Regions from separate parts of the Bacillus sp. 5RYD7K genome, predicted to be linked through region 2. Evidence: riboswitches for the same ligand, from Rfam matches in the RefSeq annotation. Region 2 holds a riboswitch; each other region holds the start of a gene.

Region 1 (6,499 bases), 250 kb from region 2:
CTGATCCGACGGCGATCACTTCGTTGTAAGCGGCCGGATACGACAGTTCTTCTGTCCGCTCGTCTCCGTCACCTTCATTTCCTGCTGCGCAAACGACCAGTACACCGCTTTTTACCGCATTTGTGACGGCTTCTTTCAGTTCAGGCACATCGTTCGGCCCGCCGAGTGACATGGAAATAATGTCCGCCTTTTGTTCAACGGCGTAGTTGATGCCGTTAATAATCCATTCGTATTTGCCGCTGCCGTTTTGACCGCCGAGAACTTTAACGATTAAAAGGCTCGCTTCCGGCGCAACACCTGAAATTCCGCCGTTTGAATCATTGGCGGCAATCGTTCCGGAAACATGTGTCCCGTGGCCGTTGTAATCGGAAATCGCGTCTTCTTTGCCTTCGTCATCATCGGTGAAGTTTTTTCCGCCGATAACCCGGTCTTTCAAATCAGGATGATTAATGTCGCAGCCTGTATCAAGCACCGCGATTTTAATATCCTTTCCTTTAAACCCTTTTGCCCACAATTCTGGCGCCTTAATCACTTTAATACCCTCAGGAAGCTCGTTCACATCCATGATCTGCTCATCCGTGACATAAGGAATCAACCGCATTTCACCATTCATAAAAAAGCCCTCCTTTTTTATGCTTGCGAGTGGATTCAAGGGTGTTGCTACTATTTTATGGCAGATTATGCCGTTCGGGAAGAGTCATTTGAAGCATTTTGATAAAAAAGGCGCAATCTATTGCACTAAATAATTTCAAATAATTGGATGGTTCAACGGCTTTTATTTTGATTCGGCATCAGCTGACGCTATAATTGGAAATGGGAAAGGAGAAGAGGTATGAAGATAAATGAAGCATTGTACGACTATTTTTCCGAACGGGTGGATCAAATTGCGAAAGAATGGATTGAAACGATGGAAGATTCGGATCCGAATTCGATTTACTCTTTGACAAATCCCGTCATCATAGAAGAGCTGATGGAGCAAGATAAAGAATTTTACCGGTATATTAATAAAATGTATATCATGCCGGAAAAAGAATTTTTAGAAGAGTTCGAGCGATGGGTGATTGAGCTTGCGAAAGACCAGAAGCATCTGGATACCCCGGTCCAGTATGTGGTTCGTGAATTCATGAGAAACCGGAGACTGTACATCAGTTATTATGATGCGTTTGCCGATAAACATGAATCTTCGTTTGCCGAGGGAGAAAGGAAGAGATGGGAGAATTTAATCGTTCAAGTATTTGATTTTACGATTTACACATTTGTCGATCACGCCGAATATAATTCGAAAATGCAGCTGAATGCGCAAAGAGAAATGATTTTAGAATTAAGCTCGCCGGTTATTACGCTGAGCAATCGGACGGGGCTTCTGCCGCTTGTCGGCAATATTGACACGGAACGCGCCAAATACATTCTTGAAAATACGCTGAGTACATGTGCAAACCGGCTGATTGAGCATCTGTTAATCGACTTGTCGGGCGTAGTGGTTGTCGATACAATGGTGGCGCACCAGATTTTTAAATTAATTGAGGCGCTGAACCTGATCGGCGTTTCGTCCACTTTATCCGGGATCAGGCCGGAAATTGCCCAAACCGCCGTACAGCTCGGCATTAATTTCTCGGATATTACGATTAAATCCAACCTCGCCCAGGCTCTCAATTATCATCAGTAACATACATATAAAAACAGGCTGCCGAATCACTCCGGCGGCCTGTTTTTATACAAACAACAGTGAAATGAGACAGCTTGCGCCGAATAAAAGGAGCACGAGCATGAAAAAGAACCAGTCGGCGCGGCGCACAGTAACCGTTCTGTAAAACGTGCGGTTTCGGCTCCCTGTAAAGCCTTTAGATTCCATTGCGATCGCTGTGCGTTCCGCCTTTCTGATGGCGCCTGCCAAAAGCGGGATGGTAAAGCGCCTGAAGGCAAAGAGCTTTCCTTTCAGCCCGGAATCAGATGCCGCGCCTCTGATTCTGTGCGCCTGTCTGATAATCAGGATTTCATCTTTCAGAAGAGGAAGAAACCGGAACCCGGCGATCACGCCGTAAGCAAGCTTCGGCGGGAGCTTACATTGCTGAATCAGACTGAGCATAAACAGAATCGGATCGGTTGTGAAAAGAAACATCATCGACAAAGCGGAAAAACATAAAATACGAAACGCGATAGAAATCCCGAGCGTCGCATTATCACTGTTGACGGCAATCGGTCCGAGCTTAAACAACAGATTGCTTTCGGTTGTCGGGACGTGTCCGAATACGGCGGCTGTCCATAAAGATCCGAAGGCAAGAATGACAAATGGAACCGTAAACAGCAGCCATTTTTTCAGCGGCACACGTCCCGCCAAGAGGACGCCTCCGGCAATGATAATATAAAACAAAGCAGGCGTGTACGGGTTATAAATAAACGACAGCATAATGACGCATAACAAAACAGCCGCCGCCTTAATTGACGGGTTAACAGCCTCCAGCCGCAGGTTCATTTCTCCGCCTCCTGTCGTGTTTCATCCATTCATACCGCAGCGGCAAAGCTAAATGCGCCCGCTCCGCGATTCCGATATGATCGGAAAACAATGAGTCCGGCGTTCCGCGGTACACCAGCTTCGTGCCGCAGAGCACAAGGATCGAATCGGCATAATCTGAGACGAGCTCCATATTATGTGTCACCATTAAAACAGCCGTTCCTTCCTTTTGGATCTCCTGAAGCATCAGCATGCACTCACGCGCCGTTTTTGCGTCCTGCCCGAAAGTCGGTTCATCAAGCAGCAAAACTTTCACCTGATGCATAAGCATCGTCGCGACGCTGAGCCTGCGCTTTTGTCCTTGGCTTAAAGAGAACGGATGCTGTGAGGCATAGCGTCTCAGGCCGAACCGGGTTAAGAGCTGAAGAGCTTTCTCCTTTGCGGCTTGACCGTTTTCAAAGCCGAACAAGAGCTCTTGAATGACGGAATCTGTGACAAACTGGTGTTCAGGATTTTGGAAAACATACCCCATCAGGCGCCGAAGCTCTTTTTCCGAATAGGAATCTACCGGTCTGCCGTCTATTTTGATGTCTCCGCTCACAGGGCGGATGAGCTTGGCCGCGGCGGACAGGAGCGTGGATTTTCCGGTTCCGTTAGGGCCGGCAATCGCGGTGATTGACCCTTTTTTTACGGAAAAGCTCACGTCTTGAAAAATGGTGTCCGTTCCTCTTGTGAATGACAGCCCGTGAACACTCAGCGCGTCCTCTGCCGAAAGCGCGGCGGGCCGGGGGCCGGGAAAGGGCGGTACAGGTTCTTGAAACAGTCTTTCCTTGCACAATGTAAAAGGGATGCTGACGTGCTTCTGCAATGAGATCACCCGCGGAATCGGAATGCCGAGCTGCGTCAGCTCTTCAAGTTTTGTTTCAAAGATCGCGTCGGTCTCTCCGTCCATCACCTTCTGACCCGTTCCGTCAAGGACAATCGTCCTGTCTATCCATGGCGCCCAATGATCAAGCTGATGCTCGATAACGAGAAGTCCGAAGCCTTTTTCGGCCTGCAGTTCTTTGATCAGCCGCACCAATTCCCGCACGGAATATGGATCAAGCTGTGCCGTCGGTTCGTCTAAAATAATGAGTTCCGGTTCCATCGCAATGATACAAGCGAGCGCGACCTTTTGTTTTGAACCGCCTGACAGCGAGGCGATCGTCCGTGTTTTCAGATGAGTGATTTCTAATTTTTCCAAAACGTCCTCAATAATTGAGTCCATCTCTTCTTTTGTATATTGCAAATTTTCCAGACCGAAGGCTATTTCATCTTCAACCGTCAGCATGCAAAACTGCTGATCCGGATCTTGAAACACGACGCCGATGGATCGGGCGGCGGGTTCTGACAGGTCCGAAAGATGTGTTCCGTATAAGGAAACGGTTCCCGTTTGAACTGCATCGCAGGCTTCCGGATACAGACCGTTTAAACAAAGTGCGAGCGAGCTTTTACCGCATCCGCTCGGCCCGAGCAATAAAACCCGTTCTCCTTTGCGGAGCTGAAATGACACGTCTTGAAAAACAGGCTTCTCATCCTGCTCATAAGAAAAGGTAAGACGGCGGACCGATAGAAGGGGTTCAGATGCCTGCATCTTGGTTCACCTGTTTCTTTTTCTTCTTGAATTCTTTTCCGAGCGCCATGCCGTTCAGCACCCCTGTGTAAGCCAGCGCATCACTGATTGCTTTGCCGAGAAGGCCGGCAAGAAGCGCACCTGAGACCAGGCGGATGAGAAGCATGACAACTAATAAACCCGGATTCAAAACAGAGTATCCGGAAATGAACAAGTCATAAATGAAGCTCGCAACAGAAGACCCCATACCGGATAAAAGGAGCACGGGCAGGGTATACACCCGCCAGCGTGTCGCAAAAAAGACCGCTTCTGCACCGATTCCCTGCGCGATGCCGATCAGAATCACCATCGGCCCTGACGGATTTCCGAGTAAACACTCTACAAACGCGGCGATGATTTCAGAAACAAGCGCCGCTCCCGGTTTTTGAATAATGTAGGCGGCAATCACCGAGACGATAAACCAAATACCGTAAATCGGTTCGTAGCTCATCCGGCCGAAAAACCCTGCCGCTATATTGCTTGCATGAGTTGATAATAAATAAACGACAGCGAATACAACACTGATGACGGACATGACGACAATTTCTCTCATTTTCCAATTTTTCATTGTGATCTCCTGCTTTCTTATCGGATAGTCGTATGTATGAAAGAGTTGATTTTACGAAAGACGATTGATCGTAAGTTTCATATTGCAGTGTCCTCCCCCGTTTTTTAATGAAAAATAAAAAACTGCATATCCGAGGGAATATGCAGCAGCAGAACGAAAACGCATGGAAAAAACCCTGCGCTCCGGTCAATCTGCACTTCCCCACGCTGGTATTATCCAGATCGGGTTATAAGGGATCAAAACACGCCTGCCGCATGTTTTATCTCAGCCGATAACAGCACCCCTAGTGCTTTTCCTATACAGTTTTTTATGATGACATCATCATAGTTGATCATATCTGATTTGTAAACAGCCTTTCTCTAAACAGAGTTTGGAATCGGACCGGAAGATCATTCATAAAGATAAGAAGAGCCCTTTTGATCAAAAGGAAACGGAGGACATCTATGTTTGTTCATACAGTGCAGTCTGGCGACTCGTTATTTTCCATCAGCAGAAAGTACGGATACCCTGTTGACAGCATCAGAAGCGTCAACGGGCTTGAGGAAACGAATATCGTTCCGGGGCAGGCGCTTTTAATCCCTCTTAATGAATATACGGTTCAGCCGAATGATACGTATGCCGTTATCGCAAGTAAGACTTATGTGCCGCAGATGCAGCTGATGCAGGCAAACCCGGATATTCCGCCGAACCGGCTGCGGCCGGGTTTAAAAGTGAGAATTCCGGATATCTCCAACTATTTGGCGGGAACCCTGCAATTTTACGTCATTCGGACACCTGAAGCGGACAGAGAGCTCATTAATGATTTTGCACCCTATTCATCGGCGATTTCTTTGTTTGAATATCATTTTGGCCCAAACGGAGATATCATGAATGATTTAAACGACAGAACCGCGATAGAAACCACATGGCAAAACAGAGTGCGGCCGCTTGCGGTTATCACGAATCTGACAGAAGGAGGGTTCAGCCCGGAATTAGCCCATCAAGTCCTGCAGAACCCGACGGCGAGAACGAACCTCGTCACTAATATCGTCTACCTGACCGTAAGAAAGGGATACGGCGGTGTAAATATTGATTTTGAACGGATCAGGGAAGCCGACCGGGACCTGTTTACAGGATTTCTCCGGCAGTTAAAAACCCGGCTCTCAGAGCACCAGCTCGCGCTAACGATATCGGTTCCGGCGAAAACAAATGAAGCGGTGCCGTGGCTGAGGGGATATGATTACGGCGGAATCGGAGCCGTCGTCGATTATATGTTCATCATGGCGTACGACTGGCACCACGCCGGCAGTGAGCCGGGACCCGTAGCGCCTTTGACGGAGGTCAGAGAAACCATCAATTTTGCCATCAGCAGAGTGCCGAGAAGAAAGGTGATTCTCGGTGTACCGCTGTACGGATATGATTGGGTGATTCCGTACCGCCCCGGGACGATCGGATCGGCGATCTCCAATCAGCGCGCCATGGAAACCGCCATGAAATATCAATCAGTGATCCGCTACTCTCAGAGGGATCGTTCCCCTTACTTCCGGTATACGGATGAAAATGGAAGAACGCATGAAGTATGGTTCGAGGATGTGCGGAGCATGAGTGAAAAAATGGTTCTCGTGCGGGAATTCGGACTGCAGGCGATCGGCGCGTGGCAATTAACGCTCGGTTTCAAACCGGGTCCGTGGCTGTTGCGGAACTTTTTCACCATCCGAAAGATATAACCGCATTATCCCGCTTTTTCGGAGAGTTTTTCTTTCTTATGATAACGGATCTTCTTTTGGACAATCTAAAGTTGAAAAGGAGGTCTGTTCTGTGAAGAAAAGGGAAGAGCAATATATCAACG
Region 2 (7,890 bases):
CCCCTTTTCCTTTATCTCCCGCTGTCACGCATCGGACGCGGTTTTCATGTGTCTGATCGGCGAATACCCAGGAATCCAGATCAGTACCGCATAAGGACGCTATGATTTCACGGTTTTTCACAACATCATGAGCTTCGTCCCGGACGTGCAATCCGGTATTTAATGACTCATACGGAGGATTGCTGACACCGCCGTTTTTCGTTGTGAATCCGGCGATGACCTTTGTGTTATGCTGATTCACACAGTTCCAGTCTTCTATCATGAGTGCCGAGGGGGTGGTAAAACTAAACGGGTGATATGTATTCATGAAGATCCAACCTTTCGACAAACATTAAAAAGCGAATTTCCCACTCATTTTAACACAATTTTAAGCATACGTTTAGCGGCTGATTGAAAAATGAAATAAATAAATGTGCCGGAAACATTGAGATTTCCGGCTTTTTACAAGTAAAGGGAGGATTATGCTCCCCCCTTTGGTTCGTTTACACGCACTAAGATGACATCTTCCCCAATTTTAACTATATTTCGCCAAGGAATGATCATTTCCTCTTCTTTTCCGAAAAAACCGAGAACTTTTCCGCTGCCGCCTAAAATAATCGCCTGAATTTTTCCCGTTGTCACGTTAATATCAATATCACCGATGCTTCCGAGTTTTTTTCCGTTCGACACGTTTACTACATCTTTTATTTGAAATTCAGATATGCTGATCATTTGTATCACGCCCTTTGCCCGTTCTTTTTCCTATTATATGAGCGGCCGGGCTGAACCTTGTCACATCGGGCAATCTTTTTTGCGGCTGCACCAGGTGTGGATAAATCTCAGCATGATTTTCGTATAGTCCATCAGCTCATCGACGGACACTTCTTCGTTTACGGAATGGGCGTTTTTTAAATCGCCGGGTCCGTATATGACGCTTGGAATCCCGGCATGATAAAGCCATCCTCCGTCTGTTACGGTTTGGGAAACATCGATGACGGGCTCCTGTTGTTTGACGGCTGAGTGCGATTCCGCCAGAACAGAAACGGCCGGATGGTTCGGGTCGATTTCCAGCGCCGGGAACACCTCTCCTCTGTCTTCAATCATGGAAGACCCGCCCCATTTGAACACCGGCCTGTTTTCCCTGAGCCACAGATCACCGTCAGAGACACGATTGATATAGTCTTCGATTTCTGCCACAGCTTGTTCGTGCGTTTCGTTCGGGTAAAAGTGGACGGTAATCCATAATCGGCATTCATCGGCGACAAACGCTGCGTGCCTTCCCCCTTCAATAACGGCGGGGTTGATCGTATTGGTGCCTGGTGAAAAGCCGGGATAGCTTTTCGTTACCGCCCAGTGGCGTTCCAGCTCTCCCAAGGCAGTGATGATTTTCGCCATTTTTTCGATTGCGCTCGCTCCGAATGTGCCTCCGCCCGCATGAATCATATTGCGCCTCATGCCGTCATGAAATGTTTGTTTGCTTTTCAATTCTATCCAGCCGGTGATGACTCCGCCCTGCCCTTGAATATGCAGGCTGCTCGTATCCGCGACAACCGCAAAATCCGCGTGATAGCCGCGTTTGCAGCATTCCAGCGTCCCCGCCTCGCCGACTTCTTCTCCGATCACAGACTGTACAATGAGGTCGCCCGGAAGCTCAATGCCGGCATCATGGATCAGCTTCAGAGAAAAAAGAACACACGCCAATCCGCCTTTCATATCAGCGGCGCCTCTTCCGATCAGCATGCCGGCTTTAACGAGCGGCTGAAACGGGTCAGAGTCCCAGTCTTCATCCCTGACTTCGGCTACGTCAATGTGTCCGTTTAAAATCAGGCTTTGATGCCCGCTTGAATCTGTCCCTTTTAAAACACCGACTACGTTCGGATCTTCCGGATACACATCCCACATATCGACCGAGCAGCCCATTTCTTTTAAAAATCCGGCCACCCACTTCTGAGCATCTGCTGTATTTCTTGCAGGCGGAGCCGGTGTCGGAAAGGCGATCAACCTTTCAGCAATATGTATTAAATCGCCCCGCCGTTTATCCGCCTGCTGCAGCAGCATGTCAAGCTGGTTCATTGAACATCTCTCCTTTTGCTGTATTAAAAAACCCGTTTCATCCAATGAAACGGGTAAAAACGGACTTTCCTCCGCTTTTTTTCACCGCTTCCCTCCGCCGGCATGATCCGGATCAGGTCCGTTAAGGGTTGAGACTAACATCTCTCTCAGCTGCATGTCAGCAGCACCCCCAGGGTGAATTGATTTTATTTGACGGATGATGCCGCTTTTGCACACGTTAAAAATGGACGGCCGTTGTTCCATAAGACATTGACAGGCATATCGAAAAACGCTGTAAGCCGCTCGTCAGAAAGCATGTCCTTGATTTTCCCGGCAGCGAACACCTCGCCTTGTTTTAAAAGCAGCGCCTGATCAAATACCGGCAGAATTTCTTCAGCATGATGAGTGACATAAAGGATGGACGGCGCATTTTCTTTTTCAGCGATCGACGTTATCGTATCCAGCAGCTGCTCTCTTGCCATAAAATCGAGACCCGTCACGGGCTCATCCAAAATCAGCAGTTCCGGATCAGCCATAAGCGCCCGCGCAATCAGCGCTCTTTGCCTTTCCCCCTGAGATAACGTTTCATACCGTCTGTCCGCGAAACTGATGGCGCCTAAATCCTTCAGAAGACCGATCGCTTTTTCCCTCACTTGTTCACTCGGCGTTTCGTAAAGCCCGATTGAAGCGTACGCGCCGCTGAGGGCGATTTCAAAAGCAGAATCCGCGGCATATAATTTGTGCTGAAGACCCGCTGAAACAAGACCGATTTTTTTTCTGAGCCTGTCACCGAGCTCTGTTTTGCCGAATTGATGGCCGAGCACCTGCATCTCTCCTGAAGTGGGAAAGTAATAAGAACATAACATATTCAGCAAGGCTGTTTTTCCGGCTCCGTTCAGTCCGAACAGCACCCAATTTTCGTTTTTCTCAACGCGCCAGTTGATATCTTTCAAAATCCATTGGCCGTTTCTTTTTAATGACACATTGTCCAGCTGTAAAATCATTGCAGTTCCCCCGTTTATTTGTTTCAATTTTCTTAAAACTTTTACACATTAGAATACATCACTTTTTCGCAAACGTAAACCGGCGCACGAAAAAAGCCTTTAAAACAATGTTTAAAGGCTTTCTCCGTTATTGATGGATATTCTTATTCATTTGTTTAATGGCTGCCTTTTCAAGCCTTGAGACCTGAGCTTGGGATATGCCGATTTCTTCTGCGACTTCCATTTGGGTTTTCCCCTGGAAAAAGCGTTTTCGCAAAATCATTTTTTCCCGTTCGTTCAGTCTTCTCATGCCTTCTTTCAGAGCGAGCTCCTCAATCCATTGTGTATCCTTATTGCGCTCATCGCTGATCTGGTCCATCACGTAAATCGGATCGCCGCCGTCATTATAAATCGGCTCAAACAGTGATACCGGATCTTGGATGGCGTCAAGGGCAAACACAATTTCTTCATGGGGCACTTCAAGAACTTTGGCGATTTCCTCTGCTGTCGGCTCCCTGCTTGTCTCACTGATTAACCGCTCCCTTACTTGAAGCGCTTTATATGCGATATCGCGAAGCGACCTCGAGACGCGGATCGGATTGTTATCCCGCAAATATCTGCGGATTTCTCCGATAATCATCGGTACAGCGTATGTTGAAAACTTAACATTATGGCTTAGGTCAAAATTATCAATGGATTTCATTAGTCCGATGCAGCCGACCTGAAATAAGTCATCAACATACTCTCCTCTGTTGTTAAACCTCTGAATGACGCTTAAGACAAGGCGCAGGTTGCCGTTTACAAGCTTTTCCCTCGCTGAATCATCGCCCTCATCCTGCAATTGCTTAAACAGCTTTCTCATCTCTTCATTCTTGAGTACCGGTAATTTGGAGGTATCCACCCCGCAAATTTCGACTTTATTTCTTGACACGTTTTTCCCTCCCACTAGGAGCTGCTGTACAACGTTAAGTATCTCCTCGGGTGGGAAAAATATGCACCGCCATTTTACAGAAATAAACATCCGGCACCGGCAATCCTTGCAGCAGTAAGGACTGTCAGATGGAAAAAATTTTACACCATTTTGTTAAACTCTTTTCTCAGTCTTTTAATAATCCGCTTTTCGAGCCGGGAGATATAAGATTGTGAAATCCCCATCATGTCGGCTACATCTTTTTGTGTTTTTTCTTCTTCACCGACAAGCCCGAATCGCAGTTCCATGATCTGCTTTTCTCTATCATTTAATTGCTCAAGCGCTTTTTTCAAAAGTTTTTTATCCACATTGGCTTCAATGTCTTTTGTAATAATATCATCATCTGTGCCGAGCACATCCGAAAGCAGCAGTTCGTTTCCGTCCCAATCAATGTTCAGCGGTTCATCAAAGGACACCTCTGAACGGATTTTATTGTTTCGGCGCAAGTACATTAAAATTTCGTTTTCAATACATCGTGACGCGTAGGTTGCGAGTTTGATTTTCTTTTCCGGATTAAACGTGTTTACCGCTTTGATTAAACCGATTGTGCCGATGCTGATTAAGTCCTCGATATTGATGCCGGTGTTTTCGAATTTGCGGGCAATGTAAACGACAAGGCGTAAGTTTCTCTCAATCAGGATGGCCCGCGCCGCCTGATCCCCGCTCGGCAGCTTTAATAAGAGCACCTGCTCCTCTTCTTTAGACAAAGGCGGCGGCAGCGCTTCGCTCCCTCCTATGTAATATACTTCATCACTTTTCAGTCCGAGTTTCATCAGCCATTTATACCATAAATAAGTCAGACGCAGCTTAAGTTTTTTCATCTTCCTCCCCCTTCTAAATACAATGCGTTTTGAGTATGATGAATAACAGACTTTTCGTCAGGATACATGCTTCACAGCCTTCCCGGTCAGCATCTTCGGGTGAACGATTCCGTCAAATTCACCATCCGCTGATAATGGTTTCGCGCTGATGCCGATCAGGCATTTTTCACATGCGATCATCTCGTCTTTCGTTATAATCGTGACGTAATCCGGCTTTAAACAGAGTAAAAATTGATTGTCCTGACCGACGCCCCTGTATGGAATCAGCCTCAGCTTATCCGCATGACGGAACGAATCATCAAGCTGCTCTATCACTTCAAGCGGACTGGCAGATTTGATGATGTCCGTTTCCTTTTCACTGAGAATCGGAGCGAATTTGTCAATGTGAAGGATCATGACCGGCGTTTTTGTCAGCGGATCATAAAGCTGATTCCCGGAATCCACCAGGCCTTTTGCGCGGATTGTCTGCCCGCTGAATTCTGCCTGAACCATGACAAGTTCATCGTACTGAATGGACTTCGTCTCGATGTCTTCGATTCTCTTTTTCGAAAAAAACCATACGGCCGGAAATCCGATGACAACAAATATCCAGCTGATCGGGTCGCCGAAGCCGGTCTGGCTCGTGACCATAGCGCCGTGTTCTACAATTGATTCTGTCTGCAGCAGGGAATGTACGCCGATCATTCCCCCGCCGACGAGAAAGGTCGCGAAATAAAAGGCGAACAAATTTTGAAAAAAGTACCGAAATCGTTTAAAGCCAAAAGCCGTAAGCACGATGACAACTGAAAATGCCATTTTTCCCGCCGGATGCTCCACAAAGGGAGAAACAGGCGTAAACATCAGAAGCACAATGGCTGATCCGATGCAACCGCCGGCGGCCACTCTTCTTTTTTTCACCTGGCGTTTTAAAATAAAGGCGGTTAATAAAAGCAAAAGAGAATCAAAACAAAAGTTCAACAGCCAAATGACATCCAGATAGATTTTCACATCTGACCCCTTTCCTCTTTTGTCTTACATATCTGTTTCTCTCTCTTGTTTCATAAGTATAAAGCAAGCTCTGTGGGAAAGTCTGTCAATTAATGTTGAGGGGAAAGTACAATTTTTAAGGGATAACCGTTTTATTTGTCGAGGGTCGAAGAGATTGATTTCCTATTGACCATCTCAGCCAAAAAAGCGCTGCCGTGTCCCGGCAGCGCTCTGTTTTACTCATTGATATAAAGTTTTCCTTTTGCTGTCTGTCTCGTTTCATTTCCATAATCATCTCTTGCAATAACATCAATTTTTGCTCCGCTTGCTTTGATGGAAGAAGTCGCCGTCCAGTAACCCTCATATCGTCCCGGAGAAATTTCTCTCAGCGGAAGCTCCGTCGCGTTTTGAGTCCCTGCCCGGGCGTTTGTCAGAGGCATACGGATCACGAATGAGGCGTCTAATTTCTTCCCGCTTGAAAAAGCGATTTTCACTGATTCTCCGGCTTTTAATTCTTTATCCGCTCCGGGAACCAATCCGGAGATGACGGGAGCGTTATAATTGACATCAATCACCGTCTTTTTTGTTGTTTTGTTACCCGCTTCGTCTGAGGCCGTGACTTTGATTTCGTTGCTGCCGTTTTCCAAAAGGATTCTTGCTTGATAAGAGCCGTCACTCACCTCGGCCTTTTTGCCGTTCACCTTCACCCATTTTAGATGGTTATCGTAAGCTTTTCCTTTTACAGTCACCGCTTCTTTATTTGTTTTATCTCCGTTTGCCGGACTGTCAATCGTCACATCCGGCTTATCCTGATCGAGTATGACCGTGACAGGGCGTGACTCATCGGTTGATCCCTTGTCCGTCACAGATGCCGCCGTCAGCCGATTGGCATCTTTACGCAGTGTGACATCAGCCTGGAAATGGCCGTCTGCATCTGCTTTCGTTTCAGCGGCGGTTTTACCGTTATTGGTCAGGCGGACTGCAGTTCTTGGTGAAGCCGTTCCTTTCACCGTGATTGACTTCTTGTTTGTAAATGACCGGTCATCAGGCGACGTGATGTCAGGCACGGAAGCTTCGTAGTCGACTAAAGCCCTGATCATAAAGTTTCCATCTGATTTATCGGCTTTTGACCAGCTGCCGTCGAGGTATTGCCAGTTTCTGTTCGAATATGGACTGCCGTCGTCAGATGACAGGGCAGGTGAATAAGGATCAGGTTTCGTCTGGCGGAGCACAAGATAAAAATCCTTTCCGACCTCGATTCCTTTTGAGCTGAGATCCACTTTGGTCCATTCTCCGTTTCGAAGCGCTTCAGCTTGGAACGGGCCGGCAATTTTGCTGCCCGGGCTCCCGTCAGGGCCTGATGCATCATATACTTCTGCCTGAAATTCGGTACCGCCCGGATCAGGCCAGTCCGCGCCCCAAAATTTAAAGAGGCCTCCCGTCAGCATACCGTGTTCTTTTCCGTCTTTAAGCGTCATCTTAACGGCAGATTTGCTGCCTGCCTTAAAATAGGACAGGCCGGCTTCTTCAGTCCCGTTATCATAGGCAATTTCCCCTTCATAGCCGATATACGGCTTAAGCTTGGCGTTTTTTTCAGCATCCCCTTTGATGTCAACAGAAAATTCGCTGTTGTAAAAGCCTTTTGCGGCTACTTTAATGGTGTATTTGCCTTCATACGCCTGAAACGAATATTCCCCTTTATCATTTGTCACCGCAGGCTCAATTGCAGCGTCCTCCACTACATAAAGCGCGGCCCCTTCCACCGGTTCGCCTGTCGACTGATTGGTGATGGTTCCTTTTAACGTACCGGACGGCATTTGCTCCAGTGTAAAGTCTGCCTGTGCGGTTTTGTCTGCTTGAACAGAAACTTGTTTTGCAGCGGGTTTAAATCCGTATGCCTCGGCTTTCAGCGTATAGTTTCCCGCTTTATGAGACAGGCTGTAGCTTCCGGTTGCGGGGTCGGAATACACGGATTTCCCCGTCTCGGCGACACTGATTTGCGCTCTGAGCGGCAGGAGATTCGTTTCACGTTTCACCGGTTTTCCGGATGATTTTACCGCCGGTTTGGCCAGTTTCGGACTGACGGTTTTTTTCTTCAGATGGCCGGGCGGTGTTTGTC
Region 3 (7,890 bases), 390 kb from region 2:
CAATCAGCTTTCTTGAGACGGGCAACGTTTATTTCGGACCGTTCATTTTTCCACAAATCAAACGAACGGAGAACATGCTCAACAGGTCCGCCCGTTAACAGCTTCAGCGCGTCTGCAGTCTGAAAAACAGCCGTCTGTAATACAGCCGGACTGATAATTCCCGCCGTATCACATGTCATACCGCCTAAAGGCAATGTCTCAAGCAGACAGTGAAGGCACGGCGTGACCCCGGGAATGACGGTAAAGGAGAGTCCGTAGCTGCCGACACAGGCGCCGTACAGAAAAGAAACTCCTTTCTGTACAGCCGCATCGTTCACAATCAGCCTCGTTTCAAAGTTGTCAGTCGCGTCAATGATAAGAGATGCGTCACAAATCAGTCCGGGTGCGTTTTCCGCAGTGACATCCATGACAAATCCCTTCACATCTACATCGCTGTTTATGGATGTAAGCCGCTTTTCAGCTGCCGCGGCTTTCGGCATTTCCTGTCTGACGTCATCTTCGGTATAAAGCTGCTGGCGCTGGAGATTACTCCACTCCACATAATCTCTGTCAGCGATCGTTACCTTCCCGACCCCTGCTCTGACAAGCATCTCCGCATTTGCCGCGCCAAGCGCACCCGCGCCGATAATCACGGCATGAGACGACCGGAGCTTCTCCTGTCCGGAGGGACCGATCGGCTGATACAGCTCCTGTCTGGAATATCTGTCCGTCATACCGGAAGACCGTCCCGCGGACTGCTTGCAGTTCCGTAATCTTTCACCGGAATCCGCCCGGCTTCATAAGAAAGGCGGCCCGCTTCTACGGCAAGCTTCATCGCCCGGGCCATTTTGACCGGATCATCAGCGCCTGACACGGCGGTATTTAATAACACGCCGTCCGCTCCCAGCTCCATCGCGCAGGCAGCGTCTTTTGAAGAACCAATGCCGGCATCGACAATGACCGGAACTTTCGCCTGTTCAATGATGAAGGACAGATTCAGCGGATTTAAAATTCCCTGGCCTGAACCGATCGGTGAAGCGCCCGGCATAATAGCATGGACTCCGAGCTCCTCAAGACGCCTTGCGAGCACGACATCATCTGACGTATACGGAAGAACGATAAATCCCTCTTCAAGCAGCTGCTCTGATGCTTTCAGCGTTTCAACCGGATCAGGCAAAAGTGACCGGCTGCATCCGATGACTTCCACTTTTATCATGTCACAAAGCCCTGAAGCTTTAGCAAGCCTGGCGATTCTGACCGCCTCTTCAGCCGTTGCGGCACCGGCCGTATTCGGCAGAAGCGTGTACTTAGACAAATCAAGCTGTTCGAGAAAGTTTGGCTGAGACTGTTCAAAGATATTCATCCGCCGCACCGCAAAGGTTAAAATATCTGATTCCGAGACAGCCACCGCCTCTTTCTGAATCTCAAAACTCGGATATTTTCCCGTGCCTAACAGCAATCTTGACTGAAACTGTTTTCCGCCTATTGTTAACATCCTCATCCGCCTCCTACAAAATGGACAATTTCGATGACATCGCGATCACACAAACTTGTGTTTTCATAATTCTTTTTTTCGATGATTTCTTTATTTCTTTCTACAACTACGATTCTTTGATCAAGCTGATACGATTCAAGCAAATCCTGAACCGTCCCCTCTTTTCGATTCCAATCAATTTGTTTTCCGTTCAGCTGAAGGATCATATTTGAACAGCCTCCTTGCGATCAATTCGAAACGCTTCTTCCCATTCATGTTTAACCTGTCTTCCCAGGATCATATCCCGCACCATTTCAGCCGTTGCCGGAGCTAGCAAGATGCCGTTTCGAAAATGGCCGGCGGCGAATATGATGCCGCTGTTATCAGGATGCCGCCCGATAAACGGCTTTCCGTCTTTTGTTCCCGGCCTGAGCCCCGCCCAAAACCGGTCTATTTTCATATGTTCAATGGCGGGCAGCATGGTTTTCGCTTTCGCAATGATAGCCTCAATCCCGCCGACGTCAGGCGTGTCGCTCCAGTCGCCCCGTTTCATCGTGGCGCCGATGACAAGCCGCCCGCTTTTTCTCGGAACGACATAACTTTGATTATGGTAAAGGGTTTTGGTCAGCGGGATTTCGTCATTCCACACAGAGAGGCATTCTCCTTTCACAGGGAAAAAAGGCTGTCCCAAGCCAAGCTGGCTGAAAAACCGGCCGCTCCATACACCGCTTGCAACTGCGACTTTGTCAGCATAAACATCCCCGCCGGACGTTGTGATGCAGTATTCCCCGTTCATCCGTTTTACGGAAGTGACTTGTGTATGCTCATATATGTCAGCGCCATAACGCCGCGCCCCTTTTGCATACGCTTTGCAAACATAGTAAGGTTCGACATGGACATCGTCTTTTATAAAATATGCGCCGAGAATGTCCTTTGAAGCGTAAGACTCTTTTTCAAGAACCTCTTCTGCTGAGAGCCAAGTGACGGAAGGTAAATCATCCATCTTCCGTAAACGGGTCATGTCTTCTTCTGTATACGCCAATTTAAGCATTCCGCCGTTATGGCGCCTGATGTTAATGCCGCTGGCTTCCTCAAGCTCTTGCCCTGCCGCATCATACAGCCTTTGGCTGTGCATAGCAAAATCAAAAAACGCATCACGGTTTTCACATTCCGCATGAGCGCCAAGCATTCCCGCCGCAGCGCTTGTCGTTTTTCGGCCGATTGCTCCGTCTTCAAACAAGACAACGTTCTGCTGCATCTTCGCCAGCTCATAAGAAATGGCGCATCCGATAATTCCGCCCCCGATAACCGCCGTATCATAGTGCTTATTCATCATCAGCCCCCCTCACCGCGCGTGCATACCGTTTTGCCGCCTCCTCAGGGTTTTCAGCTGAGAAAATGCCCGACATAACGGCAATTCCGTCCGGTTTCGCCTGCTTTGTGAGCCCGATCGTCTGCAGTGTCATTCCGCCGATTGCAATGACGGGGATGGAAAGCGTACGTGTGATATCTGAAAGCAGGCCGATGCCTCTTGCCTCAAGTCCTTGTTTACATTCCGTTTCAAACACATGGCCGAACACCACGTAATCCGCATCTTCTTTTTCAGCTTGGACGGCTTCTTGCAGTGAATGAACCGAACGTCCGATATGGAGATGGGGAAATCTGCTCCGCACCTGCTTTACGGAAAAGCTGCTGGACGGAAGCTGAACACGTTGTATATTGGCAAAAAGCGCGATATCTGCCCGATCATTGATGATCAATTTGTCCTTATCCGCACCGCCTTTTTTCAACAGTGACAAAAGCTGCATGATCTCTCCCGCTGTTTTGCCCCGCTCACGGATATGGATAAAGCTCACTTCGCGCTGAATCGATAGAATATCCTCGGCCAGCTCGGCAACGGGTTTGCGATTATCAGTTACGGCGTGCAGCTCCAAAGGACTCCACCTCTTTTCCGCCCTTCTCCGACCAGCCTTCTTTTTGATAAGCCATTCCCCAAAATTGATATTCATAATAGCTTGAAATCACAAAATTCTCTTTCATTTTCGCGCGGATTTCCTCTGTGCTGTTTTCAGCAATCTCGTCAAAACGGCTGATCTGTTCTTCGACCTGCTGTCTGAACCAGTCTCCGCCGTATGTACTGATCCATTTTTCGTAAATCGGATGTTCCGGTTTGCATTCCTTTAAGCGTTCGCCAACTTCATAATAAAGCCAATAGCAGGGCAGAAGCGCGGCTAAAATTTCTCCAAAACGGCCGCTCATCACCGATCTGTACATATGAGACGTATAAGAATAGGCTGTCGGTGCCGGCTTAAATGCCGCACGCTCTTCTTCTGTAATCCCTAAAAGCTCCGTAAATTCGCGGTGCAGCGCCATTTCCGCTTCATATGTGCCCTGAGCGTGGCCCGCCATCCTTCCCGTCGTAAACAAGTCTTCGGCATATGCGGCTGCAAACGCCTGAACTTTTGCAAAATGCGTCAAGTAGTAGGAATCTTGCAGCACATAATAACTGAAACGATCTAACGGCAGGCTTCCGTCACCGATCCCTGTTACAAACGGATGAACAAAGCTTCCGTCCCACCATTCGGCTGCCGCCAGTCTGCATTCTTCAGAAAATGTCATAAAGTTTTCCCCCCTGATAAAATAAAAAAACCACTTTCCCGCATCGGAAAAGTGGTTTGGAATTTATCTGGATAAAAGGAACCCAAAAAATACCGCTCCACTTCCCTACGCAGGTCTGAACCTGTTCAAGTTATGAGGGTCTAAAAGTCTCACTTTTATCTCAGCCCTTATGAAGGACACCCCTAGTGGTCATACGATTATCATTTACTTGTTATGCCTTCTATCTTATCACGAAATGCAATTTGGTCAAGCTTCAAGGATTTTTCTCAGCTCCGACACGTAGTTGCGCGAGCCCGTAACGATGAGACGGTCTCCTGTTTTCAGCCTCGTGTCCCCGTGCGGAACGATGCTGTCCACACCTCTGAAAATCCGGACGAAAATCACATCGCCCATCAGCGGAAATTCGCGCAGAATAATGCCGTCATACGCTGTGTTTTCCAGATTGATCTGATAAAGCGAAGACTCTTCATTCGTCAGAAGGTTCATCACGCCCGGCGCCTCAATTAATGCGCGCAAGAGCGTCTTTGTAGACAGAAGGATAGAAAAAATACTGATGCCCTCTTCCTTCAGTTTTGTTTCATGTTCAACCGAGCCGACGCTTGCGATGATACGCTCAGTCCCTTTCTCTTTCGCCATTAAGGCGATTTCAGCGTTCACATCTTCATTTCCCGTCGCCACGACAAGAATATCCGTTTTAAAAATACCGTGCGACTCAAGCGTGCCGGGCTCGTAATCAGAAATCGTTTCAACAGAAAAAACGGATTCCGCAAGCTTTTCCCCGGCATTTTCCTGATACACATGGACGACCCGCACATCATATTCCTCATCAGGCAGCTCCAGCGTCACCGGAAGCGTCATTTGGTTGGCGCCGATAAATGTAATGCGCTTTTTTTCCTGCGGCGCACTTTGCCGCTTGAATAATTTTTTAAAGCCGATCGGTGAGATGATGCTGGCGATAACCGCAACCAAAGTCAGCGCGCCGGACATATTGGCGCTGATAATGTGAAGCCTTTCTCCGATCGTAGCCGCCGCGATAACAAGCGACAGCGTAGAAGTCAGCAAAAACCCCGAAGCAAACACGGTTCTTTTGTCATACCATTTCTTTAAATAAAACACCGGGAACATTTTGCTGATAAACAGCGCCAGCAGAAGCAGCGGAATCATCGTCAATGTTTTCGGATCTTGGAAAAGCGTCCATATGTCCAGCTTTACCCCGACCATGACGAAAAAGATCGGAATTAAAAACCCGTAGCCGAATGAATCCAGCTGCTCCACCATTTCTTTATTCGGCGACAGAAGCGATACCAAAACGCCTGCTAAAAATGCACCGAGAATATTTTCCGCCCCGAGAGATTCCGATAAAGCGACAAGCACGATAATCAGTGTAAAAATGGCTCGCGTGCCGATCTGGACGGTGCCTTTAGACATCGACTGCACAAATGAGCGGTGTTTAAAGATCCTGCCGAAGAAATACAGCACCACACCCGCGGCAAAGAGAATCAAAAGAAGCCACATATTTCCGCTGTCTTCCCCGTAAAGAGAAGAAAAGAAAGCGAGCAGAATCATCGTAGCCAAGTCCGCAATAACGGCGACAAGCAGAATAATCTGGCCGATATTTGAATTCATGATCCGTTCTTCCTTTAAAGTCGGAACGACCACACCGAGTGATATTGTCGAAATAATAAGCGTCATTAAAAATGCGTTTTGAATAAAACCGGCTAATACAAAGGCATAGGACAGCAGCAATGATAAAATAAAGATGCCGAAAAATATGATCAGTGCGGCAGAAAACGTATTGGGTGCTTCCTTGCCGTTCGGAAGGAATTGTTTTTTCTTCCCTTTCTCAAATGACGAAAAGTCAATTTCCAATCCGCTTAAAAACATTAAAAAGATAAAGCCGAGAACAGACAGCGTCTCCAGCCACGTGTCTCCCTGAACGACGAGATTCAGGCCGCTTTTTCCGATAATAAGCCCCATGATGATTTCCGCGACGACGACCGGAATGCTGAGCTTAAACCGATGTAAAAGGAGCGGCGTCAAAAAAGCGACGATCAGAACGACGACTAAAGAAGCGACTGATGTGTGTTCCATTTGTAAATACCTCCTTAAAACAAGGGTTATAAAAGCCCGCTTAAAGCGGGCAATACCTTACTTTTTTTAAAAACATAACGCATATTCTAACAAGGCTGGCGGCGAAAAAAAAGTGATAAGGCATTAATTCTTCAAATTCTTTTTTTAATTTGTACCAAAACAGCGTAATTAGGTAAAGGAATTAGTCCCATAATAAATAAAAAACCGGAAAAGGGAGGCTGACAGAATGGCTTATGACATCATCAGCGATATACACGGATGTTATGACGAAATGATCGCGTTAATGCAAAAGCTCGGATATGAAGTGAAAGACGGAATGCCCGTCCATTCTGAAGACAGAACGCTTGTCTTTGCGGGGGATTTAACAGACAGAGGCCCCAAATCCGTAGATGTGATGCGTTTCGTGGCAAAAGCATATGAAAAAGGCATCGTCCGTTATGTCCCGGGAAATCATTGCAACAAACTGTATCGTTACTTAAAAGGAAACCCCGTAAAAGTGATGCACGGACTGGAAACGACGGCAGCCGAACTGAAAGAGCTGTCTCCCGCCGACAGAACGGAAGTCTCCAGACAATTTATCCGATTATATGAGTCAGCGCCGCTTTATGACATTTTACATAATGGCGATCTCGTTGTCGCCCACGCCGGCATAAAAGCTGACGATATCGGTAAATACTCGCGTAAGGTAAAAGAATTTGTGTTGTACGGCGATATCACGGGTGAAACGTATCCCGACGGCAGACCCGTCAGAAGAGACTGGGCCGCTGCCTATGAAGGTAAGGCATGGATTGTTTACGGCCATACCCCGGTAAAACGCCCCCGGATCGTCAACCGTACAATCAACATTGATACAGGATGCGTCTTCGGGAATCAGCTGACAGGCTTTCGCTTTCCGGAGCATGAAACCGTCTCTGTGGAAAGCTCAATGCCCTATGATGCTTCACGCTTTCGCGAGGATCAAGGCAGTCAGACATGAAAAAAAGCCCGAAACCGGTAAACGGTTCGGGCTTTACATATGTTCGATCAATGTTTTCATATCGTCAGGAACGGGAGCAAGAAAAACGAGCGTTTCTCCTGTTATGGGGTGTACGAATGAAAGCCGCTCACTGTGAAGCGCCTGCCGTGCAATTCCCTCGTTTTTTCCGCCGTACAGCGTATCACCGACTAACGGATGGCCGAGGTAACTCATGTGCACCCGGATTTGATGCGTCCGCCCCGTCTCAAGCCGCAACTGCGCAAGCGTAAACACACGTCCGGTTTTTTCTGTTTGAAAATGCGTTACCGCTTTTTGTCCCTCCGGCGTTACCATCCGCTCAATAATGCTGCCGGGTTTTCTGCCGATGGGCGCGTCCACCGTTCCTTCTTTCTGCTGCATGACGCCGTGTACGACAGCGAGATACCGCCTGCTGACAAGCCCCTTCTTCTGCGCTGCCGACAAAAGAGAATGAGCAAGCCGATGCTTGGCGATCAGCATCGCTCCCGACGTATCCCTGTCAAGACGGGTGACGAGATGAACCGTGGACTGTACGCCGCTTTTTAAGTAATGGCTGATCACTCCGTTAGCGATGCTTTCCGACGGGTGTTCCCGTGATGGAATTGAGGAAACAAACGGCTGTTTATTGACCACCAGCACATGGTCATCTTCATAAAGAATGTCAAGCGGAACCGGCTCAGGCAAAAGCGTTTCACTCACATGCTCCTTTGGAAATTCAATCCTAAGCACATCC
Region 4 (7,890 bases), 640 kb from region 2:
AATCATATGTCTGGCAGCTTCAAGCACGTACGAAAAACCAGAACTCGTGCTTCCGGTATCAACCATCCCTCCGACGGGCAATATTTTCAAATCCACTCCAAACCATTTTATAAACAGAAGGCTGATAAAAAAAGACGGGAACGCCATGGAAGCAATCACAAAAAATGTTACGATCCCGTCAAACCATGAGTATTTCCTGACAGCGGATATGACACCCGTTATCATCGCGGCAGACCATGTGACAAGCAAAGCCAAAAACGCGACAAAAAACGAATTCCAGACATATTTCTGAAGCAGTGACAGGACGTTTTCCTGATACTTCAAAGAGAATCCCAAATCTCCGCTGAGCACATTGCCGAGCCACGTCACATAACGCTGCCAAATCGGCTGATCCAGGCCGTAAAGCGCTTTTAGCTCCTTCGCCCTCTCCGGGGTCAGGTTGACATTGGAATCAATGTAATCGCCCGGCAGCATCGCGAATAAGAAAAAAATAATAAAGGACGTACCGAATAAGATCACAAGCATTTGAATGAACCGTTCTGCGGCATACCGTTTCACAAAAAGCCTCTCCCTTCCGCTGAAAGGGCAAAATACCCTGGATACCGGGTATTTTGCGCCATTGTTCTACTGAATTGACACGTTTGAGAGACTCGAACTGATTCCCGAATAATTGTCAGACTCAAGCCCTTTTATTTTTCCGCTGACCGCCCTTGCGCTCTGACGGTAATGAATCAGAATGTAAGGCGGGTTTTCCCCGAGCTCCCGGTACAGCTGGTGATAAATCTCTTTTCTTTTGCTGATATCAAGCGTGCCGGCTCCTTTCTCGATCAGCCGGTCCGCTTTCGGATTGGAATACCCCGTCACATTATTGGGATGGCCGGAAGCAAGCTTTTCCACCGTGTCATTCGGATCAAGAATCTGCGAGGTGGAAACGGCGGCAAGATCGTACTGTTTATCATTTATTTTCGCTACCTCTGTATTAAAATCCATCACTTCCGGTTTTAATGAGATTCCGATGTCCGCGTAATTTTCTTTCGCGATCGGGATGAAATCATCATCCGCTTTAGACGTGTAATAGCTGATTTCAAGCTTTTTGCCGTTTTTTTCACGCACGCCGTCTTTCCCCGTTTTCCAGCCTGCTTCATCAAGAAGCTTCTTGGCTTTTTCCGGATTAAACGTGTACGGATTGACTCCTTTGTCATCATAAGCCCACGAAACCGGAGACACCGGCACATTAGCGACTTCTCCGTAATGTTTAAAGCGGACATCGACGATTTTCTGACGGTCCAGGCCGTAAATAAGCGCTTGAGACACTTTCTTATCCTGAAAAGGCGGACGCTTATGATTCACGTACACAAGCCCGTAATCATTCACGACCGAGACGCTTATATTCGCAAAACCGAGGCTTTTTAAATGCTCAACCGTATCATCATCAGGAGAAAATGAAGCGTAATCAAGATCACCCGTTTCAAACAGCTGAAGAGAAGTTGACGGATCAATAATTTTATAAATCAGCTTTTCTGTTTTCGGTTTTCCGGAATAATAGTGTTTATTAGCCTGATAGCGTATTTCCTGTCCCGGGAGGTATTCTGTAAATTGATAAGGCCCCGCTCCGAGCGGTTTGGCATAAAGCTCTTTTAAATAGTCCAGTTTGCCGAACCGATAATTCTTTCCGTAGTAAGCTTCCGACAGCACCTGCCCGCCTAAAAGAAGCAGCGACTTCGCACTGACTTTCTCAGTCGTGATTTTAATGGTTCTGTCATCAAGGACGCGAATGCCCTCTATCGTCTTTGCTTTTCCTTCTTTATAAGCCTTGCCGCCTTTAATATAGGCCGTGGTGATATCTTCATAGCCTGCGTAAGCGGGATCATGCAGCAGTGTTAAAGTGAATGCGGCATCCTTTGCGGTGAGCGGCGAACCATCACTGAAAACGAGATTTTTTCTTAAGCGGAACGTGTAGGTAAGCTGATCTTTGGAAATAGTCCAGCTTTCAGCAAGTGCCGGTGCGGGCTTACCCGTTTTATCCAGCTTGACTAACGGTTCAAAAATAGGATCTGTCGCATTTCCATCCCAGCCGTTTTCATAAAAGTACGGCAGAAACACTCCCCCCGGCGCGGAAATCCCCGCAACAAAAGTGTCCGTTCTGGCTTTCGATTTAACGGGAAGCGCCTCCGGATGAGAAGCTTTAAATTTCTTTGTTTTGACATGGGCGATACGCGTTTCCTGTTTTTTATCCGCCGCAGAAGACGGTTCTTCTCCGGCACTCCCTAACGCGCACCCTGATAACATGAATGATACCGACAGCGCGAGTATGATGCCCGTTGTTTTCATCCTCAAAGTGTTCCCCTTCATTTTGATCGAACCCCCGCATGCTTTTCATCTATCTTTATATAAATCTGCTCCATCTGTTCCTCATTTCTCATAATCTCCCGTTTGTTTTTCTCCACAAGCAATTCGAAATTCAATGTGTGTTTTCTGTACTTTTTTCGCTTTTTACTTTTTTTGCGCACATGTGATGCCTTTTTTAACGCCACTTTTCATCCCTCCGCTTTTCATCCAATGGCTTTCACGCAAAAAAAGGCCCTTATCTGTTTACAAGATAAGAGCCTTCGGTGATCCGATCAGCCAACGTTTGGAAATATGTACTGACTATGTTAATTCATACAATCCCTACCTGTCAACTATAATTTAAAATATCGTTTCATTCCGGGGGTTTTCCTCATACACTCTCTTATTTTTCCGCATATGTTAGAAGAAATAACAGATCCCGATGAAAGAGAGTGAGAGTGTGGAAAAGACAACATTGACCGGGCGCATCGTCAGAAAAGATGACCCCGACTATAATGAAGCAAGAACCAATATCAATTTAAGCCTGCAAAGATATCCGGACATCATTGTGTTTTGCCAAAACAAACATGATGCCGTCAATGCACTGAGATGGGCGCGTGAGAATAACGTGCCTTTCCGCATCAGAGGCGGAAGACACAGCTACGAGAATTTTTCCCTGTTAAATGACGGGCTTGTCATTGATCTCAGTGAAATGAAGAAAATAAGAGTGAATAAAGATAAGCGGCTGGTCTCGATTGAAGCGGGTGCCGATTTGGGAGAAGTGTACCGGACACTCTGGCGGTACGGCTTGACTCTTCCCGCGGGAACCATTGCAAATGTGGGAATCACGGGGCTGGCGCTCGGAGGAGGAATCGGATATTTAACAAGGGCTGCCGGCCTGACTTGCGATCGTCTCCTCCAACTCGAGATGATCACAGCAGACGAAAAAGCGGGTGCTGAATTGATAACAGTCAACCGCTCAAAGCATCCTGATTTATTTTGGGCGTCTCAGGGCGGAGGCGGCGGCAACTTCGGCATTGTCACATCCATGGTGTTTAAAGCCGTGCCGATCTCGTACGTGACTGTTTTTTCTGTCACTTGGGGCTGGGATGATTTCGAAGAGGTATTTAATATGTGGCAGCGCTGGGCTCCATTTACAGATAACCGGCTTACTTCATCCATTCAGTTTTGGCCTAAAGAAGTCAACCGCATAGAAGCGCTCGGCCAATTTATCGGAACAAAAAATGAGCTGAAAGAACTGCTGGCTCCGTTAATGAAAGCGGGAAACCCGACAAGCGGCATGGTCAAGACAGTTCCGTTTATCAGAGCGGCAGCCTTTTTTAACAGCCCGGGAGGCAATGAGCCGCAAAAGATGAAGCGGTCAGGCTCCTTTATTGAAAAACCATTGTCCACACGCGCAATTTCTGCTTTAAAATACTACTTGGAGCACGCTCCGAATAAAAACGCCAGTGTCTGGCAGCAATCTCTCGGCGGGGCGGCCGGACGGATCGCTCCGGATCAAACGGCATTCTACTATCGCGACGCAATCATTGCCCAGGAATATATAACAAACTGGACATCTCCTGAAGAGGAAAGACAAAACGTCCGCTGGATCGAAGAGCTGAGAACGTCTCTTTCAAGAGAAACGATGGGGGATTACGTAAATTGGCCTGATATAGACATCAGAAACTGGCTGCGGACATATTACGGAGGAAATGTCGACCGCCTCCGCCAAGTCAAAACGAAGTATGACCCGGAAAACGTATTCCGCTTTGAGCAGAGCATTCCGCCGTTTCGCCGGTCACCGTTTTTCTAAAAAAAGATGAAGATGGTCACACTCCATCCTCATCTTTTCTTTTTTATTGATATAAATGGCTTCCCTTCTCGACAAACTCTTTTGCTTTTTCTTTTAATCCTTCATTGAGGGCGTCGTCTTCAGTCAGACCGTTTTCTTTCGCATAATCGCGAATATCCTGAGAAATTCTCATGCTGCAGAACTTCGGGCCGCACATCGAACAGAAGTGAGCCGTTTTTGCGCCTTCAGCCGGCAGCGTTTCATCGTGATATTCCATTGCTCTTTCAGGATCAAGCGACAAATGAAATTGATCGCGCCACCGGAATTCAAACCGCGCCTTAGATAGAGCGTCATCCCGGATCTGAGCACCCGGATGCCCTTTGGCAAGGTCTGCCGCATGGGCCGCGATTTTATACGTAATGACTCCCTCTCTTACATCATTACGATTCGGCAGGCCCAAATGCTCCTTCGGCGTGACATAACAAAGCATCGCCGTCCCGTACCAGCCGATCATCGCCGCGCCGATCGCCGAAGTAATATGGTCATAGCCCGGAGCGATATCAGTCGTTAATGGGCCGAGTGTATAAAAAGGCGCCTCTTTACAAATTTCCAGCTGTTTGTCCATGTTCTCTTTAATTTTATGCATCGGCACATGACCCGGTCCTTCGATCATCACTTGCACATCGTGCTTCCACGCGATTTCCGTCAATTCTCCGAGAGTCTCCAATTCCGCAAACTGCGCTTCATCATTAGCATCCGCAATCGAGCCGGGACGCAGCCCATCTCCAAGAGAAAATGCAATATCATACGTCTTCATAATTTCACAGATTTCTTCAAAGTGCGTGTACAGAAAGCTTTCCTGATGGTGAGCCAGGCACCATTGCGCCATAATCGCCCCGCCGCGGGATACGATTCCCGTCGTGCGTTTAGCCGTTAACGGGACGTAACGAAGCAATACGCCGGCATGGATGGTGAAATAATCCACGCCTTGCTCCGCCTGCTCAATCAATGTGTCTCGATAAATGTCCCACGTTAAATCCTCAGCGATGCCGTTTACTTTTTCAAGCGCCTGGTAAATCGGCACCGTCCCCACAGGTACGGGGCAATTGCGGATGATCCATTCACGTGTCGTATGAATATCTTTCCCGGTGGATAAGTCCATCATCGTATCGGCGCCCCAGCGAATCGCCCACGTCATTTTTTCAACTTCTTCTTCAATAGAAGATGTAACAGCTGAGTTGCCGATATTGGCATTGATTTTCACATGAAAATTCCTGCCGATAATCATCGGTTCACTTTCAGGATGATTAATATTTGACGGAATGATCGCCCGGCCGCTGGCTACCTCGTCTCTGACAAATTCGGGAGACACATGCTCGCGAATTGCGATAAACTCCATTTCCGGCGTAATGATGCCTTTTCTCGCATAATGCAATTGTGTCACATTTTTCCCTGCCTTGGCCCGCAGCGGTTTCCGCTGTAAACCGGGATATTCGGCGGCACGGCCCTCTTTTTTATAGCCGTTGTCCTCAGGTTTCACGGTCCGTCCGTTATATTCCTCCACATCGCCGCGCTTTGTAATCCACTTTGTGCGGAGCGGCTTCAGACCTTCATGAATTTGAATTTGTACATCCGGGTCTGTATACGGTCCGCTCGTATCATAAACACGGACCGGCGGGTTCTCCTCTTCCCCGAACGCCCCCGTTGTCGGACTAAGGCTGATTTCCCGCATCGGCACTCGTATGTCAGGCGAAGAACCCTTTACATAAACCTTTTTACTGCCTGAAAAACTCGACATAATAGAAATGTTCGCTTGCTGTACTGATTGATTTTGCATACAAATCTCTCCCTTATCCATTTGAATAACAGAACCAAGCTCAGCACCAGCACAAAAAAACCGGATTCATTGGAGAACCCGGTTTTGCAGTCAGAAAGAAACTATTATTGTTTTCCTCAACAATAATAAAACCTTTACTTCCCCACGCTGGTACGAACCAGATCAGGTCCAAAGGGTTAAGAAGCCGCCGCTTCTCTCTCAGCCCGATCAGACGGGCACCCCCAGTAACTATTAATTTCGGTTTCATCGTAACATAATTTGCATAGAAAAAAAAGTATATTATCAAGATTCAGATAACAGAGTGACTGGAAGCTCTGTTTCCCTTACGCCTTCTTCAGTATCAAAAACCCTGTAACCTTTTGCTGTTTCCCGGGAAGAGACAGACCGGAACAGCTGACCGTTTTTATAATGAAGCGCAGCGCCGTCATCAGCGGCATAGCCCTCCTGAAGTTTGTTTTCTGAAATCAGACGGTGATACACCGGCCGGCGCTCCGCTTCTCCGTCATAGTGAGGACAAAAGCTTCCATGGAAAACCCCCCGCCGCCCATTGCAATAATCTGCTTCAACGTCATCACCTCTTTTTTCTCAAGTATAACAGCTCATTAAAAAGGCGGTATTCCGTTTTGGATACCGCCTTTTTAATATTTTTCGCATTGCTATCTGAAAAATGAAAAGACACCGTATAAAATAACAGAGATCCCCGCAGCAATAAGTGCTGGAACAAGCTTCGAACGAGCATATTTCACAACATGTTCCGCTGGCAAACACGGCCCCGACCGCTAATAATAAACTGGTATGGGATCTGAACCGCCAGCGTTACCCCGAGTAAGATATAACCGCCCGCAGGCTTATCATTTTTCACAAGCCTTGGAGGATATTTTCATACAACAAAAAAGGCTTCTACATATGTAGAAGCCTTTTTATACCGGTGGCCGGGGTCGAACCGGCACTCCAGAAGGAACACGATTTTGAGTCGTGCGCGTCTGCCAATTCCGCCACACCGGCATGTAATACGTCGTGTTCAACCGACGTATATAAATATAACATGTATTTTATAAAGTGTCAACGGTTTTAGTGAAGTTTTTTTAATGGTAATGCAGTATACCCGATACAAGCAAGAAACTTATATTCATAGTCTTGACGCTTTTATTATATAAAAAAAGTGATCTGCAATATGCAAATCACTCTCATATATGTTTTGTAATATAAAAATTGATGACCAATTTAACATGTTGCGTCCTAAGTTAAATTGGTGCCGAGGGCCGGACTTGAACCGGCACGGTAGTCACCTACCGCAGGATTTTAAGTCCTGTGTGTCTGCCAATTCCACCACCCCGGCAAAAGAAAGGCGACACCCGGATTCGAACCGGGGATAAAGGTTTTGCAGACCTCTGCCTTACCACTTGGCTATGCCGCCGTAATTTGGAGCGGAAGACGGGATTCGAACCCGCGACCCCCACCTTGGCAAGGTGGTGTTCTACCACTGAACTACTTCCGCAGCATGTAAAGAACTTAATACATCTTATGCAGTTATTTCAAAAAAATGCAACTGGGCTAGCTGGATTCGAACCAACGCATGACGGAGTCAAAGTCCGTTGCCTTACCGCTTGGCTATAGCCCAATGATAATATGGGGCGATTGATGGGAATCGAACCCACGAGTGCCAGAGCCACAATCTGGTGCGTTAACCACTTCGCCACAACCGCCATAATCTAAAGATGAATAAATAATATAGTGGCAGGGGCAGTAGGAATCGAACCCACACCGGAGGTTTTGGAGACCTCTGTTCTACCGTTAAACTATGCCCCTATTTATAAAATGGTGGAGGGGGGCAGATTCGAACTGCCGAACCCTGAGGGAGCGGATTTACAGTCCGCCGCGTTTAGCCACTTCGCTACCCCTCCATCATTTAGAGTGCCGGCCAGAGGAC

What was found. A riboswitch is a leader RNA that binds a small molecule or an ion and turns the genes downstream of it on or off. The one in region 2 is predicted to bind thiamine pyrophosphate.
Region 1: it holds a riboswitch for thiamine pyrophosphate, as region 2 does, so the genes downstream of both, ACQE26_RS17125 (ECF transporter S component) here and ACQE26_RS16095 (acetylornithine deacetylase) in region 2, are expected to answer to the same signal.
Region 3: it holds a riboswitch for thiamine pyrophosphate, as region 2 does, so the genes downstream of both, tenA (thiaminase II) here and ACQE26_RS16095 (acetylornithine deacetylase) in region 2, are expected to answer to the same signal.
Region 4: it holds a riboswitch for thiamine pyrophosphate, as region 2 does, so the genes downstream of both, thiC (phosphomethylpyrimidine synthase ThiC) here and ACQE26_RS16095 (acetylornithine deacetylase) in region 2, are expected to answer to the same signal.

The regions. Positions count from the first base shown of each region.
Region 1 covers NZ_CP191200.1:3,530,268-3,536,766, reverse strand. The annotation lists gene isp (serine protease Isp) at 1-613, opposite strand, end outside; gene ACQE26_RS17140 (STAS domain-containing protein) at 833-1,666, shown strand; gene thiX (HMP/thiamine ABC transporter permease ThiX) at 1,712-2,473, opposite strand; gene ACQE26_RS17130 (ABC transporter ATP-binding protein) at 2,448-4,085, opposite strand; gene ACQE26_RS17125 (ECF transporter S component) at 4,072-4,671, opposite strand; TPP riboswitch at 4,853-4,966, opposite strand; gene ACQE26_RS17120 (glycosyl hydrolase family 18 protein) at 5,115-6,377, shown strand; gene ACQE26_RS17115 (transcriptional regulator SplA domain-containing protein) at 6,469-6,499, shown strand, end outside.
Region 2 covers NZ_CP191200.1:3,282,067-3,289,956, forward strand. The annotation lists gene pgeF (peptidoglycan editing factor PgeF) at 1-307, opposite strand, end outside; gene ACQE26_RS16090 (YlmC/YmxH family sporulation protein) at 460-711, opposite strand; gene ACQE26_RS16095 (acetylornithine deacetylase) at 772-2,052, opposite strand; TPP riboswitch at 2,125-2,233, opposite strand; gene ACQE26_RS16100 (ABC transporter ATP-binding protein) at 2,238-3,035, opposite strand; gene sigG (RNA polymerase sporulation sigma factor SigG) at 3,163-3,945, opposite strand; gene sigE (RNA polymerase sporulation sigma factor SigE) at 4,086-4,805, opposite strand; gene spoIIGA (sigma-E processing peptidase SpoIIGA) at 4,863-5,792, opposite strand; gene ACQE26_RS16120 (S8 family serine peptidase) at 6,008-7,890, opposite strand, start outside.
Region 3 covers NZ_CP191200.1:3,669,754-3,677,643, forward strand. The annotation lists gene ACQE26_RS17945 (thiazole biosynthesis adenylyltransferase ThiF) at 1-713, opposite strand, end outside; gene thiG (thiazole synthase) at 710-1,480, opposite strand; gene thiS (sulfur carrier protein ThiS) at 1,477-1,680, opposite strand; gene thiO (glycine oxidase ThiO) at 1,677-2,786, opposite strand; gene tenI (thiazole tautomerase TenI) at 2,779-3,387, opposite strand; gene tenA (thiaminase II) at 3,365-4,072, opposite strand; TPP riboswitch at 4,158-4,266, opposite strand; gene ACQE26_RS17975 (monovalent cation:proton antiporter family protein) at 4,319-6,163, opposite strand; gene prpE (bis(5'-nucleosyl)-tetraphosphatase PrpE) at 6,390-7,139, shown strand; gene ACQE26_RS17985 (RluA family pseudouridine synthase) at 7,173-7,890, opposite strand, start outside.
Region 4 covers NZ_CP191200.1:3,926,774-3,934,663, forward strand. The annotation lists gene ACQE26_RS19290 (ABC transporter permease) at 1-558, opposite strand, end outside; gene ACQE26_RS19295 (ABC transporter substrate-binding protein) at 625-2,352, opposite strand; gene ACQE26_RS19300 (FbpB family small basic protein) at 2,349-2,534, opposite strand; gene ACQE26_RS19305 (FAD-binding oxidoreductase) at 2,789-4,144, shown strand; gene thiC (phosphomethylpyrimidine synthase ThiC) at 4,188-5,960, opposite strand; TPP riboswitch at 6,083-6,193, opposite strand; partial or broken gene ACQE26_RS19315 (Type 1 glutamine amidotransferase-like domain-containing protein) at 6,243-6,497, opposite strand; partial or broken gene ACQE26_RS19320 (Na+/H+ antiporter NhaC family protein) at 6,617-6,786, opposite strand; tRNA gene ACQE26_RS19325 (tRNA-Leu) at 6,884-6,965, opposite strand; tRNA gene ACQE26_RS19330 (tRNA-Leu) at 7,211-7,299, opposite strand; tRNA gene ACQE26_RS19335 (tRNA-Cys) at 7,307-7,377, opposite strand; tRNA gene ACQE26_RS19340 (tRNA-Gly) at 7,384-7,458, opposite strand; tRNA gene ACQE26_RS19345 (tRNA-Gln) at 7,510-7,581, opposite strand; tRNA gene ACQE26_RS19350 (tRNA-His) at 7,591-7,666, opposite strand; tRNA gene ACQE26_RS19355 (tRNA-Trp) at 7,696-7,769, opposite strand; tRNA gene ACQE26_RS19360 (tRNA-Tyr) at 7,780-7,864, opposite strand; tRNA gene ACQE26_RS19365 (tRNA-Thr) at 7,876-7,890, opposite strand, start outside.